3 regions of the Shewanella sp. Isolate8 genome follow, and region 1 is predicted to be linked to each of the others. Evidence: predicted binding sites of a transcription regulator. Region 1 holds the regulator's gene; each other region holds the start of a gene.
The links. The regulator MetJ, encoded in region 1, represses methionine synthesis genes. The targets are predictions, from matches to a motif close to TAGACGTCTAGACGTCTA.

Region 2: the regulator MetJ is predicted to act here: its motif matches at 2,671-2,688, upstream of metH (methionine synthase).
Region 3: the regulator MetJ is predicted to act here: its motif matches at 1,794-1,811, upstream of L1D43_RS06550 (cystathionine beta-lyase).

The regions. Positions count from the first base shown of each region.
Region 1 covers NZ_JAKEVI010000003.1:481,345-486,296, reverse strand. The annotation lists gene L1D43_RS14635 (conjugal transfer protein TraF) at 1-69, shown strand, start outside; gene L1D43_RS14630 (sulfite exporter TauE/SafE family protein) at 137-877, opposite strand; gene metJ (met regulon transcriptional regulator MetJ) at 955-1,269, opposite strand; gene metB (cystathionine gamma-synthase) at 1,494-2,660, shown strand; gene L1D43_RS14615 (bifunctional aspartate kinase/homoserine dehydrogenase II) at 2,680-4,952, shown strand, end outside.
Region 2 covers NZ_JAKEVI010000003.1:269,455-274,406, reverse strand. The annotation lists gene metH (methionine synthase) at 1-2,590, opposite strand, end outside; gene L1D43_RS13680 (histidine phosphatase family protein) at 2,920-3,531, shown strand; cobalamin riboswitch at 3,584-3,764, shown strand; gene L1D43_RS13675 (ABC transporter ATP-binding protein) at 3,868-4,830, shown strand; gene L1D43_RS13670 (iron ABC transporter permease) at 4,817-4,952, shown strand, end outside.
Region 3 covers NZ_JAKEVI010000001.1:1,473,704-1,478,655, forward strand. The annotation lists gene L1D43_RS06545 (CreA family protein) at 1-291, shown strand, start outside; gene L1D43_RS06550 (cystathionine beta-lyase) at 555-1,757, opposite strand; gene pdsS (proteobacterial dedicated sortase system histidine kinase) at 1,877-4,048, opposite strand; gene pdsR (proteobacterial dedicated sortase system response regulator) at 4,051-4,743, opposite strand.

The DNA.
Region 1 (4,952 bases):
GATCTCACCGGTCTGGTGGGCACAGATGACGCCGTGGGCGGGGTGATTCAGACCTCCTATCATTTCTAGGGATAGGTTTTTTAGCTGAAACAAGAAGGCCGGCTGTAATGTCGGCCTTCTCTTTATCCTAGAGGAGTTACAGCAGGGCGCTTGAGGACTTGGCGGCCAGCAGGATGGCGCTCAGACTACAGAGCACCAGGGTCATGAGGCGGGTCTTGTTCTTGTCTATGCGCCCCACCAGGCGATTGGCCACCAGGTAACCGAGCAGCACTGAGGGAAGCAGCAGCGCCGAGCAGTAGAAGTGATGCAGGGTCAGCAGACCTGTGAGTCCCAGAATCACTATAGCGATAGTAGAGCTGAAGATGAAGAAGGCCGATAGGGCCGCGCGAAACTGCTTAGCATCTTTGCCCGAGAGCAGTATGGCCAGCGGCGGTCCGCCGATGGCGGCGATGTTGCCGAAGATGCCGGAGATCACCCCGGCGATAAACAGGCTGCGACGGTTAACCACCAGGTTGAGCCGCAGCAGGCTGAGCAGTACGGCGATGGCCACGATGATGGCGATGGTCATTCCCAGCACGGCTTGAGGCGCGACCAATAGCAGGCCTGCACCGATGAAGCCGCCGGGGATGCGTCCCAGCAAGGCATACTGTAGGCCGTTGAATTCCAGGGCGCCACGCTCGCGCAGCAGGGTCAGCATAGCGATAGAGAAGCCCATCAGGATCACGGGGGCCGGCACCAGTGACGGCTCGATAAGATAGAGCAGGGGCGCGGCAACTACCGCCATACCAAAGCCGATTAGGCTCTGGGTGAGGGCGCCGACGAAGACTATCAGTGAGGCAAGCGCCAGAATATGGGGATCGAGTGGAAGTGCAGGCACTGGGGTGTTCCAGATAAAAGTTGAAAACTAAAGAGGGATCGCTAAGCGATCCCTCTGTCGATTCGTGTATGAGTGGACTATTCCATCTCTTCCCACTCTATGCCCATCTCTGTCATCAGGCGTTTGACTTCGGCTGGGATGCTATCGGGTTTGTCTTTAGACAGGTCATCGTCTTGGGGAAGTGGCTGGCCAGTGTAGGCGTGCAGGAAAGCCTCGCATAGCAGTTCGCTATTGGTGGCGTGACGCAAGTTGTTGACCTGGCGCCGAGTGCGCTCATCGGTTAACACCTTAAGCACCTTTAGAGGAATAGAGACAGTGATCTTCTTTACCTGCTCATTCTTCTTACCATGTTCAGCATAGGGGCTGATATAATCGCCATTCCACTCAGTCATTGACTCACCTGTAAATTCTAAAATTCGGTGCAGATTTTAAACCCTTACAAATTACAGTCAAATTATTGCCTCGAATTTTTGGTAAATGCAAATAGATTTCTAAATGTTTGGACGTCTAAACGTCTAAAAGTTGTTGACGCTCACTACCGGCTTAGGTACATTTAGACGTCCAGACATCTCTTTAGTCTAAGATGCCTGCCCAGATCCATATTGAGGAGTTGAAGATGACAGCGCGTAAACTAGCCACCGCCGCCGTACGACGAGGCATAGAGTCAGACACTCAGCACGGTGCCGTGGTGCCGCCTATCTATCTGTCGACAAACTACTCGTTTGAAGGGCATCAGCAGCCGCGGGATTTCGATTACAGCCGTTCCGGCAACCCGACCCGTTCTATTCTGGGGGAGGCGATTGCCGAACTGGAGCAGGGGGCGACTGGCGTGGTGACCTGCACCGGCATGGCGGCCATCACCCTAGTGACCAGCCTGCTAGGGCCGGAGGATCTACTGGTGGTGCCTCACGATTGCTATGGCGGCAGCTATCGACTCTTCACCAATTTGGCCAAGAAGGGTGCCTTTAGGCTCCTGGTGGTGGATCAAACCGACGAGCGTGCGCTTGAGCAGGCACTGACCCAGTCTCCTAAGATGGTGTGGCTGGAGACCCCCTCTAACCCGCTGCTGAGAGTGGTGGATATTCAGGCCATCGCCCAGGCGAGCCACAAGGTGGACGCTCAGGTGGTGGTGGACAACACCTTCCTCTCTCCCGTTTTACAACAGCCACTGCTGCTGGGGGCCGACATTGTGGTGCACTCGACCACTAAATATATCAATGGCCATAGCGATGTGGTGGGCGGCGCCGTGGTGGCGAAAGACCCTGAGGTGGGTGAGCTACTGCACTGGTGGTCGAACACCCTAGGTCTCACCGGGTCGGCCTTCGACAGTTACCTGACTCTGAGGGGGCTGAGAACCCTGGCGGTGCGCATTCGTGAACACCAAGCCAACGCTCAGAAGGTATTGGCACTGCTTTGTGACCACAAGGCGGTGGAAAAAGTGTATTATCCGGGGCTTGCCGAGCATCCTGGCCATGAAATTGCGGCCAGACAGCAGAAGGGCTTCGGCGCTATGCTGAGTTTTGAGCTAAAAGGTGGCGAATCGGCACTCGTTGCCTTTTTAGATGCGTTACAATACTTCTCGGTAGCCGAGAGTCTGGGAGGCGTAGAGAGTCTGGTGGCGGTGCCCGCGACCATGACCCATAGAGCCATGGACCCAGAGGCGCGCCGCGAGGCGGGCGTTAAAGATACCCTGATCCGTTTGTCAGTGGGCATTGAAGATGGCGAGGATCTGGTGGCAGATATTCTTGCGGGTTTAGAAGCGGCTATCGCGGTAAGTAGTTAAAGGGTTTGAGGAGCAGATAATGACACGATGTCATTTGCATAAGTTTGGTGGTTCTAGTTTAGCGGATGCAGATTGTTACCGCCGCGTCGCCCACATTTTACTGACCCATGGCCACAGCGATGATCTTATCGTGGTGTCGGCCGCGGGCAAGAGTACCAATTTCCTATATCGTTTGCTGGAGCTGTGCGACACAGATCAGCTGTGGCAGGAAGAGTTACAGGTGCTGGTGAGTTACCAGCAGAATCTGATCGAGCAACTGCTCTCCAACGAGCAGGCCCGTAGCCTGAGAGAGCGCCTGGCCACCGACAAGTCGCAGCTTAGCAGCCTGTTATCACTCGATGAACTTAACGATTATCAACGTAACCAGGTGGTGAGTTTCGGCGAGCGCTGGTCTTCACGTCTGCTGGCGGCGTTGCTGCGTGAGTCTGGCGTGGCGGCGCTTGATGTGGATGCCCGAACCCTGTTGGTGGCCGACGAAGGTGCCGTGCCGCAGATCCGAATCGGCGAGTCGCGCCAAAAGGTACAGGCCCTGCTTGAGGCCCACCCTCAAGAGCGTCTGGTGATCACCGGCTTTATCTGCGCCAATGAGCAGGGCGATACCTTGTTGCTCGGCCGTAACGGCTCAGACTTCAGCGCCACCTTGCTGGCGAGCCTTGCAGATATCGAACGTGTCACCATCTGGACAGATGTTGAGGGGGTGTTTAACGCCGACCCTAACCGGATTAACGATGCCAAGTTGCTCAAGAGCATGTCGCTCACCGAGGCGAACCGCCTAGCGCACCTTGGCTCTCCTGTGCTGCATAACCGCACTCTGCAGCCGCTATTCGATACCGAAGTCAGCCTGGCGGTGCGTTCAAGCTACGCCCCCCATACAGATTTTACCCTGATCGCCCCTAAGAGCTCTTCGGCCAGTGCCCCAGTGGTGACTAGCCTTTCCAGTGTCAGTCTGTTTAGCCTGACCATAGGGGTCGAGTTGCCGCAGCTGCTGGCCTGTTTTGCCCAGGCAGGTTTGACGCCGCTGGCCTACTGGTCGCTGGCTCATGGCCGCGCCGAGCTGGCCTTTACTCATGAAAATCAGAAGCAGGCTCAGGCCATCTTCGAGGCCAAGCGCAGCGAGCTGGGGATTGATGAGTTACAGCTGCGCGACGATCTCGGCCTGGTGGCCCTGGTGAGCGCCGATGCCAGCCTCTATCGTCGCGGCTTCTCGCGCCTGCTGAGCCGTGAGGCGCATCCTCTGTGCAACGATGGCCTGAGTCTGGTGACCTTGGTGCCAAAGGCGCAGGTAAACCTGTTGACCCAGAAGGTGCACAGACGCTGCGCCGGACCGCGCAAGCGTATCGGTGTCCTGTTGCTAGGCATAGGCAACATAGGCGAAGCCTGGATCGATCTCTTCAAGCGTGCCCGCCCCGTGCTCAATAAGGAGCTTGAGGTCAGCGTCGAGTTGGTGGGACTCTTGAGTTCGAAGAAGGCGCTGCTGAGCGAGACAGATATTGACTTAAGCAGCTGGCAACAGGCCTTCGACGAGCGGGGCACGGCTTGGCAGTACTCCCATCTGTTCGAGCAGTTGCAGGCACTAAATTGCGATGAGTTGATCGCCCTGGATATCAGCGCCAGCGCCGATCTCACCCTGCAGTACCCGGAATTCTTTGCCCGCGGCATCCATATCGTCAGCGCCAACAAGCTGGCGGGTTCTGGGCCGCTGGCCTTCTATCAAGAGCTGAAACAGCAACTAGGTAATCGTCGTCTGTTTTGGCGTTATAACGCCAGCTGTGGTGCGGGCTTGCCGGTGCAACATGCGCTGAACGATCTGCATAACAGCGGCGATAGCATTGAGGCGGTCGGCGGTATTTTTTCTGGCACCCTGTGCTGGCTGTTTGAGCACTATGATGCCAAGAAACCCTTCTCCGAGCTGGTGCTGGAAGCTAAGGGGCTGGGCATTACCGAGCCGGATCCCCGCGACGATCTCTCCGGTCGGGACATGCAGCGTAAGTTGCTGATTTTGGCCCGTGAGATAGGTTACGACATAGAGCTGGACGATATCGAGCTGGAGTCTCTGGTGCCGACTAAGCTGGCTGAGATCCCGCTGGATGATTTCATCAAACGCATGGCCGAACTCGACGGTGAGATGTTGCAGCAGTATCAGGCGGCGGCCGAGCAGAACAAGGTGCTCAGGTATGTGGCGTCATTGGATTCAGACCAGGGCCAGCTCAAGGCCAAGGTGGGGATCCAGTGGGTCGATAGGAGCCACCCTTATGCCAATCTGACGCCGGGCGATAATGTCTTCGTGATCCG
Region 2 (4,952 bases), 210 kb from region 1:
CGGGTGCGTGGGGGGCGATTTTCACTGCCGTGTGGATCTTAGAGCAGGTGGCGCCGCCTATGATGGAGGGGATATTCAGCCCCGCCTTGTGGAAGGCTTTCACATTGTGCACCATCTCATCCAGACTCGGGGTGATCAGCCCCGACATGCCGATGATATCGACATTTTCCGCCTTGGCGACCTCGATAATCTTCTCGACCGGCACCATGACGCCGAGATCCACCACCTCATAGCCGTTACAGGCCAGCACCACGCCGACGATGTTCTTGCCTATGTCGTGCACGTCACCCTTTACCGTGACCATGAGGATCTTGCCGTTGGACTGGCCCTCGACCTTCTCGGCCTCGATGAAGGGGTTAAGATAGGCCACGGCCTTCTTCATCACCCGCGCCGATTTCACCACCTGGGGCAGGAACATCTTGCCCGAGCCAAACAGATCGCCCACCACGTTCATGCCATCCATCAGCGGGCCCTCGATCACGTCCAGCGGACGGCTGGCCTGCTGGCGTGCCTCTTCGGTGTCCTGGTCGATAAACTCTGTGATCCCCTTGACCAGCGCGTGCTCCAGACGCTTGTTGACCGGCCAGCTGCGCCACTCGAGATCTTCCTTCTTGGCGCCCGCCGCACCATCGCCACGGTATTGCTCGGCGATCTCAAGCAGCTGTTCTGTGTTGTTTGAATCTTTAACCGGGCAGGGCAGGTTTTGCACCACGGCCTCCACCTTGGTCTTAAGCTCTGGGTCGATGTCGTCATAGATCGCCAGCTGTCCGGCGTTGACTATGCCCATGTCCATCCCCGCCTGAATGGCGTGATAGAGGAACACGGCGTGGATCGCCTCGCGCACCGGGTTGTTGCCGCGGAAGGAGAAGGAGACGTTAGACACGCCGCCTGAGATCATCGCATGGGGCAGGGTACGCTTGATCTCGCGAGTCGCCTCGATGAAGTCCACCGCATAGTTGTCATGTTCGTCGATGCCGGTGGCGATGGCGAAGATGTTGGGGTCGAAGATAATATCTTCCGGCGGGAAGCCTACCTTATCCACCAATACCCTATAGGCGCGGGTACAGATCTCTATCTTGCGCGCCATGGTATCGGCCTGGCCAACTTCGTCGAAGGCCATGATGATGGCTGCGGCGCCGTAGCGCTTAACCAGGGTTGCCTGCTCGATAAACTTCTCTTCACCCTCCTTGAGGGAGATGGAGTTGACCACGCCCTTGCCCTGGATGCACTTGAGCCCGGCTTCGATCACCTCCCACTTGGAGGAGTCGATCATGATGGGTACCCGGCTGATGTCCGGCTCGGAGGCGATAAGGTTGAGGAACTTCTGCATCACCTCGACGCCGTCCAGCATGCCTTCATCCATGTTGATGTCGATGATCTGGGCGCCGTTCTCCACCTGATCCCGAGCGACCGACAGCGCCTCTTCATATTCGCCCGTCTTGATAAGCCTGAGAAACTTGGCCGAGCCGGTGACATTGGTACGCTCACCCACGTTCACAAACAGGGAGTCGGCGTCTATGGTCAGCGGCTCAAGGCCCGACAGGCGGCAGGCTACCGGCAGATCGGGCAATTGACGGGCGCTATGTTTGATGACGGCGGTGCGGATCGCCTTGATATGTTCCGGCGTGGTGCCGCAACAGCCGCCTATGATGTTGAGCAGGCCTTCCTGGGCCCAGGGGCCGATCACCTCGGCCATCTGCTCCGGGGTCTCGTCATAGCCGCCAAACTCGTTGGGCAGCCCGGCGTTGGGGTGGGCCGACACATAACACTCGGCGATCTTCGATAGCTCCTCCACATAGGGGCGCAGCTCCTGTGGCCCCAGGGCGCAGTTGAGGCCGATAGAGAGCGGCTTCACATGGCGCAGCGAGTTGTAGAAGGCCTCTGTGGTCTGGCCCGTCAGGGTACGGCCCGACGCATCGGTAATGGTGCCCGAGATCATCACCGGCAGGCGCTGGCCCAGCTGGTCGAACAATGTCTCGATGGCAAACAGCGCCGCCTTGGCGTTGAGGGTATCGAAGATGGTCTCCACCATGATGATGTCGGCGCCGCCCTCGATAAGAGCCTGGGTCGATTCCAGGTAGGCCGCTACCAAGTCGTCGAAATAGATGTTGCGATAGCCAGGGTCGTTGACATCCGGGCTGATGGAACAGGTGCGGTTGGTGGGGCCGAGTACCCCGGCGACATACACCTCGCGGCCGGTCTCGGCGGCGACCTCATCGCAGGCGGCGCGGGCCAGGCGGGCACCTTCGAGGTTGACCTCCTTCGACAGTTCCTGCATCTCATAGTCGGCCATGGCCACGCGGGTGGCGTTGAAGGTGTTGGTCTCTATGATATCGGCGCCGGCCAGCAGGTAATCCTTGTGGATCTGCTTGATCAGCTCGGGCTGGGTCAGTACCAGCAGGTCGTTGTTGCCCTTGAGATCGCAGGGCCACTGCTTGAAGCGCTCGCCGCGAAAGTCGGCCTCCTCCAGCTTGTGGTTCTGGATCATGGTGCCCATGGCGCCGTCGAGGATCAAAATTTCCTTATTGAGCCGCGCGCGGATCGCGTCGTTAATCTGCCTTACGTTTCGAACAGGGGATTGGGTCGCCATAACTTTCACCTACTTCAACTGACCTATTGCCTAAACTGCCGCGTCTATCGATTTGACGTGCTATTTTTATTTTGGATGTATAAACGTATAGACGTCTATACTAATCGACTTATAATACCCAGGGCAAGTCAAAAGAGTATAAGCTTAAATCTGCTTTGGCTTCGAGGAAGAATGGCGGCTAAGCCGCGTTCCCATGGCAAAAGGCTCTCCCCTTGATAGTGGGTGAATCTGAAAGTTTTTCAAGGCCTTATTTATCTTTCATTGCCAAGGGATGCTTCCAGAGAGTATCCTGCTAACCATCTAGATTTTAAAGGTTTAATGCTGCAGTTATGACGCAAACGACACTCTATTTGATGCGCCACGGTGAATGCGAAGGCGGTAACCTGCTTCGCGGACACAGCGATCAACCTCTCACAGAGATAGGCTTCGCCCAGATGCAGTTGGCCTATGCCAAGCTGCCCGAGGCGGTGGACAGGGTGATCAGCTCGCCGCTGTCTCGCTGCCGCGTGTTTGCCGAGCATCTGACCAGCAAGAATCAGGTTAAGGTGGCGCTGGACGCCGGATTGAAGGAGGTTTACTTCGGCCGCTGGGACGGTCAGCCGATTCCTGAGCTGCATGCAGACCATGGCGCCGAGCTCACCGCATACTGGCAGGACCCTTGGGCCAATCCATTGCCCGAGGGCGAGCCCATGGAGGCGTTCGAACAGCGTGTCGACGAGGTGGTTGAGCAACTTGTGCACCAGCACAGCGGCGAGGCGCTCTTGCTCATCACCCATGGCGGGGTGATTCGTCATCTGATGGCCAAGGCGCTCGGGGTAGAGCGCGCGGTGGGTTTCTATACCCGCTTGAGTCTGGATTACGGCAGCGTGGTCAAGGTAAGCCATTACCGCGATAAGGCGGGAGAAAGTTTCTGGCGTCTGCACTGGCATGACGCCAACTGAGTCTGGCCTTGTGTCGGCGGCAAAATTTAGCATAATAACCGGGCGCAGGGACCGCCTGCGCCGGGAGTATGGTGTCGAGATCGCCAAGGCGATAACTCGGACTTAATAGGGAATTGGGGAAGGCCGAGCGCCGCTAGCCCAAACTGTGCCCGCAACTGTGAGTGTGCCCGCCAACTGGTTTTACTTTTTGGCCGCCACGAGTCAGGATACCTGCCTACTCTCTAACCACTATCTCAAGCGGGTGACTTGAGGGAGCCAATAGATGAAGAATACCTCGGGGCCGAGTCTGGCCCAAGGGCGAGGGCGCCTCGGCGCTGCTTCCCGGAGGGCGCGACCTTGAGCGCCCCTAGTCAGCCATCACAAACAGAATCACTCCTGTCTCACGGCGCCAGTGACGGTGCTATTTTAGGTACAGACACAGGTGCTGGTGCAGCCATCGGCGATGGCGCCTGCGCGCGCCCGGCGCTGTCGGTACGGGATCTCGGCTGGCGCTGCGGCGAGCGCGCCATCCTTTCTGGGGTCAAGCTGGATCTGCCAGAAGGCAAGATGCTGGGGATCATTGGCCCCAACGGCGCCGGCAAGTCCAGCCTGCTACGTTGCCTCTATCGTTTCCTTACCCCTAGCAGCGGCGAGATCACCCTGTTTGGTCAGCCCATTGCCAGCCTGAGCGCCAGGGCCTTTGCCCGCGAGGTGGCCGTGGTGCTGCAAGACACGCCGCAACATTTCGACATGACGACGGCCCAGCTGGTGGCATTGGGGCTCACGCCACATAAGGCCGCCTTCTCCCTGACGACCAAGGCTGATCGTCTGGCGGTGAGTCAGGCGTTGGAAACCGTAGGGCTCAAGGATCGCGCCGGACAGACCTACGCCTCCCTCTCCGGCGGCGAGAAGCAGCGAGCGCTGATCGCCCGCGCCATAGTGCAGCAGCCTAAGCTGTTGATCCTCGATGAGCCCACCAATCACCTGGATATCCGCTATCAGATCCAGATCCTCGAGCTGCTCAAGGCCCTGGGGGTGACTGTGGTGATCTCGATTCACGACCTCAATCTCGCCAGCGCCCTGTGCGATCAGCTTTTGCTGCTGGATCAGGGGCACGCCGTGGCCCAGGGTTCACCCAAGCAGGTGCTGAGTGAGGCGCAGATCGCCAGGGTGTTCGGCGTCTGCTGTCAGGTAGCGCCCCATCCTCAGCATGGTAACCCGCAGATCAACTATTTCTATGGCTATCACAACAATCAGCCGGGAGCTCACCGAGATGACGAGCCTAGTGAGATAAGGGAGGCGACTCATGTTGAGCGCTAGTCTGAGTCAGGGCGGGCGATATGGCGCCTTGCAGCAACTGGCCTTCGTCTGCCTAGGGCTCTTGACCCTGGCGACCCCGGTGCTGGCGGTGAGTTTCGGCGCGGCGCAGATAGGCGTTGCCA
Region 3 (4,952 bases), on a different contig from region 1:
GATATGGGCATAGCCTGTCGCCAGACAGGGCCTATTCTGCCAGCGGATCTTGCCAACATAGACAAGAGTCACGGCGGTGAGGTGGTGTTTAAGGCCTCCCTGAGCATCTTGTTCAAATCGCTTAAGGTGAGACGTATCTATGACGCCGACAATCAGACGCTGATCTATCTCTCCTATTCCACCAAGGAAACAGATGGCAGCCATAAGCACAGCCTGTCGACCGTGCCGCTCTATGGCACCCAGGCCTGGCAGGCGCCCGCAGCAAGGCCTGCGACGCAAGCGCCTAACTAATACCAATCGTAATAAATAATTGATCATTCTAGCTTGTTAAAACGCTCGATAACTGTATTAGTATTTTTAATTGTAGAATAACTACTTATCTAAAAATCCTGCTTTGTTCTCAAGCGTTTTTCCTGCGCTATTTCTGATCACATGTTTACTGTGATTGGTATAAATTGTATTAGCAAGCAATATTAATCGAAGAAAAACGCCGTCATCTCTGACGGCGTTTTTTATGGAATCAAGCTGGGTTAGGGCTAAGCAAGTTAAGCAAGCTAAGCTGATGGCCCCTCACCGGCAGTGCCTTGCAAAACCGCATTATAGCGGGCAAAACCTGCCTCGAGATCTTTGATGAGATCTTCAGGGTTTTCCAGGCCTACATGCAATCGAATCAATGGTTTGCTGCTGTCCCACTGGGTAGCGGTGCGCAACTTGTCGATGCCGAAGACGCCCAAGATCAGGCTCTCGTAACCGCCCCAGGAGAAGCCCATCTTGAAATGCTGCATGTTTTCCACGAAGGCGGTGACTGCCTTAATGTTGCCGCGCTTGAGCACGAAGGAGAAGAGGCCGTTTGAGGCGCTGAAATCCCGCTCAAAAAATTCATGCCCAGGGCAGGTGTCGAAGGCGGGATGGCGCAGATGATCAACCTCGGGGCGTGTGGCCAGCCAGTTGGCGACCTCGAGGCCATTCTTCTCATGTTGGGCCATACGTACGCCCAGGGTACGCAGGCCGCGGCTGGCGAGATAGATATCGTCTGCCGAGGTGCATTGTCCCATCAGGTAGCTGTTTTCCCTCAGTTGGTCCCAATGGGCCTGGTTGGCGGTGGCCGTGCCCAGCATCACATCCGAGTGACCGACGATATATTTGGTCGCCGCCTGAATCGAGATATCGACGCCCAGCTCGAAGGGACGACAATTGATTGGCGATGCCCAGGTGTTGTCCAGCATCACCACCATATTATGTTTATGGGCGATGGCGCTCAGGGTCGGCACATCCTGCACCTCCAGTGTGATGGAGCCTGGAGACTCGAGAAACAGCACCTTGGTGTTGGGGCGGATAAGCGCCTCAATGCCATCACCTATGAGGGGATCATAGTAAGTCGTTTCTATGCCGAAGCCCTTGAGTAGCTTGTCGCACAGATCCCGCGTGGGTTCATAGGCGGTGTCGACCATCAAGAGATGATCGCCCGCCTTGAGGAAGGAGAGCAGGGCACCAGAGATGGCCGCCGAGCCAGAGGGATAGAGGGCTGTGCCGACGCCACCTTCGAGTTCGGCAATCGCCGCCTGAAAGGCGAAGTGGGTAGGGGTACCGCGGCGACCATAGAACATCTCGCCGTTGGCGCGGTTCTTGGTGGCGTGGCGCATCTCTTCTATGGTGTCGAACACCACGGTGGAGGCGCGAAACACAGGCGGGTTGATCACCCCCTTGCTCCATTTCTTGTCGCGGCCGACGCTGACTATTTTGGTTTCTCTTTTCATCCCATACTCTCGTGTTGGCAACTAAGTGTAGCCATCTTAACATCTATACGTCTAAATGAAAGTGAGATTTATTGGAGTCGTTTCCGCTTTTCCCGAGCCTTATTAGTCCTGAACCCTTATTAGGCCTCCAGCGGCAGACGGACATGGATAACCACCCCGACGGCCTGACCATCCTGCATCAGGTTCTCTGCGCGTATGCTGCCCTTATGAAAATCTGTGATCAAGCGGGCGATATAGAGGCCGAGTCCCAGGTGAGGCTTGTCCTGCGCCTTCTGCGCGCGCACAGATACCATGGACTCGAAGATCTGCTCGCCCATGTTGGCGGGTAGCGAAGGCCCCAGGTTACTCACGCTCAGTAGCGCCTGACGGCCCTTTGCCTTGAGCGACACCTTAATCGGCGTATCACTCTGACTGAACTCGATGGCGTTGGCGATCAGCTTGTCCATCAGCTGGGCGATATACTCGGGCACCCCGCGCATGGTCATGGGCTCCTTGTCGATCTCCAGCTCAAATACCTGATTGGCGTAGGTCATCTGATAACCCTGCATACAACCTGAGATCACCTTGGAGAGGGGGAAGTTGTCCACCTCGGCGTCGGTCAGTGCCTCTTCGAGGCGGGTGGCTTCGCTCATGTTGTTGAGGATCATGTTGAGTCGGCTCACCCCTTCGTGGGCTCTGTCCACATACTTTTGATGCTGGGGCGGCAGATCCTGGCTGTTGAGGTGCTCAAGCGACGAGCGTACCACGGCCACAGGGGTTCGCAGCTCATGGCCCAGGCGTGAAGACATATTCTCCAGATAGTGGGTATATTGGCTCAGGCGCCCGACTATGCTGGCAAAGCTGCGGCTAAGATCGCCGATTTCATCGCGCACCTTGGAGCCGACGATCGCCTTTCTGATCCTGCCTTGGCTGTCGATGGCCTGTTCGGCATCGTCTCTTAGCTTACGAATACGGCTGGAGATGCTGGAGGCGAAGAAGAAGAGGGCCAGGGTGCCCATGCTCATAATGGTCAAGATGACGTTGAACAGTTTCTCCAGCGCCTTGTTACGCAGGGTGCGGATGCCGTGGGTGGTCTCTTCGGCGATTACTACGCCCATCACGTCATCGTCTATCCAGATAGGGCTGGCGGCGGCCAGGATCACCGCCTTGCCGTCTGGGGTTAGGCGCCAGGTGGAGCCAAATTGGCCGGCCAGTGCCTTGCGGATATGGCTGCCCTCGAGCACGGTAGAGTCCTTGAGTGAGTCGACGAAATGCTTAGGCGGGGTGGTCAGAATGCGATAGTAGAGCGGGTGCAGGAACTGCTGCTTAAAGCGGCCCCAGAAGGTATCCGGCGTCTGTTCGGTCGCCGTCTGCGCCCATACATTGGTGCTGCTGTATATGTCGCCCGATTTTGCCAATACCCGGCCGTGGCGGTCCACCACCCAGATCCGTGAGCTGTTATGGCTCATCCCCTTGATGATGCTCTCGATCTCAGGTGAGGGCACGAGCACAGTACCGAGCTTGCTGACATCATCTGTGGCCGAGGTGCCGACTATCGCCTCGACATTACGTTTCTTCCTGTCGTTGACATCGACGATGGCAAAGCCCAGCTTGCTGCCCACCATCTCCAGCGGCATCCTCAGCTCGATATTGTAGCCTTTGTCGGTTTTCAGCCACTTGCCCTGAATGCGCACCTCTGGGGTGACCGGCTGTGACTTACGGGGATCGGCGGGTAGTTCGAAGGCGCTGATCCAGCCGTCGCGTATGGTGGCCACGATATAGCGGCGAAATTGGCCATCGGGCGCCAGGGTGGCGATGGCCAGATGATCGTTGTTGTCGATGCGCAGGCTGTTGGTGCCGCGGTAGATCACCTTAGGATCTGTCACCTCGAAATAACCATAGAGGTAACCGGCATACTTACCCACCATGTGGGTAAAACGGATGTTGAGCGGCTTGCCGTCATCGGCCTTAAACAGCTGATGGTCGGCGCCGTAGGTCAGGGCGCGATGACGATTATCGGCCCATTCGCCCAGCTTGCCGTCCAGATGGATAGGGCCGGTTAACGGGTAGGCGTAGAGATCCCGCCCCTTCTTGACCTGTGACAGAAAACTCGCCTGCTTGTCGAACAGCTTAGGGCGTTCATGCAGGGCGGTGGCTAGCGCCTGGGTCGTGCCTTCTAGGGTCTTCTCCTGGCCGTGGCGCAGGTATTTTTCCATCTCCCACACATATTGGTAGCCAAGCCAGGGCAGGCAGAGCAGGAAGAGAGAGAGTATGGCGACCTTAGTGCGCAGGCCGATGGGCAGATTAAACATGCTTAGTCTTGGGTATCCCAGCGGTAGCCCATGCCGTAGACGGTATCGATGCAATCGAACTCTGGGTCTTGGCTGATAAATTTCTTGCGGATCCGCTTCACGTGGGAGGTGATGGTACTGTCATCCACATAGATCTTGGCATCTTGCATCAATGCCTGGCGGCTACGCACGTGGCCGGGGCGCTTGGCCAGGGCGTGCACCATCCAAAATTCGGTGACCGTCAGCTCGATAGGCTGCTGCTTCCAGTAGACCTGGATGCGGTTGACATCTATGGTCAGGTTACCGTGCTCTATCATGCCATCTTGCGGGTTGGCACCATTTTGGATGTCCGAGCGCCTAAATAGTGCGGCCAGGCGAGCGATCAGATGGGGGAAGCTGACGTCTTTGCTCAGGTAGTCATCGGCGCCCAGTCTCAGGCCGCAGACGGTGTCGAAGTCACTGTCTCTAGCGGTCAAAAAGATGATAGGCAAAGTATTCGACATGGCCCTGAGCGACTGGCACAGGGTAAAGCCACCGTCTATCTCATCTTCCAGGCCGATATCGATGATTGCTAAATCGGGCAGACGAGTGTTGAAGGCCTCCATGGCGCTGGGGCGATTGGCGTACGCCTGCACAAAGTAGCCTTGCTGTTGCAGCACCTCTTTGTAGTTTTCGCGGATAGCCGCCTCATCTTCAACTATTGCAATACGCTTCATGATCCATCCATTACAGCTTAGTGTTTCTGGAGTGTGACTATACAGCAAAATATCTGGGAGAAAAGTGGCCCGGGACAAATGCCATTTTCTTGCCACATTTGGTCTGCGCATCGTCATTTTTGCACCCCTGACTTGCCATTTCACTCAGGTTTAATGACCTCATCGACAGGAACCACAAGGTTCTGATTAAACCCATCCATGTCAACTTG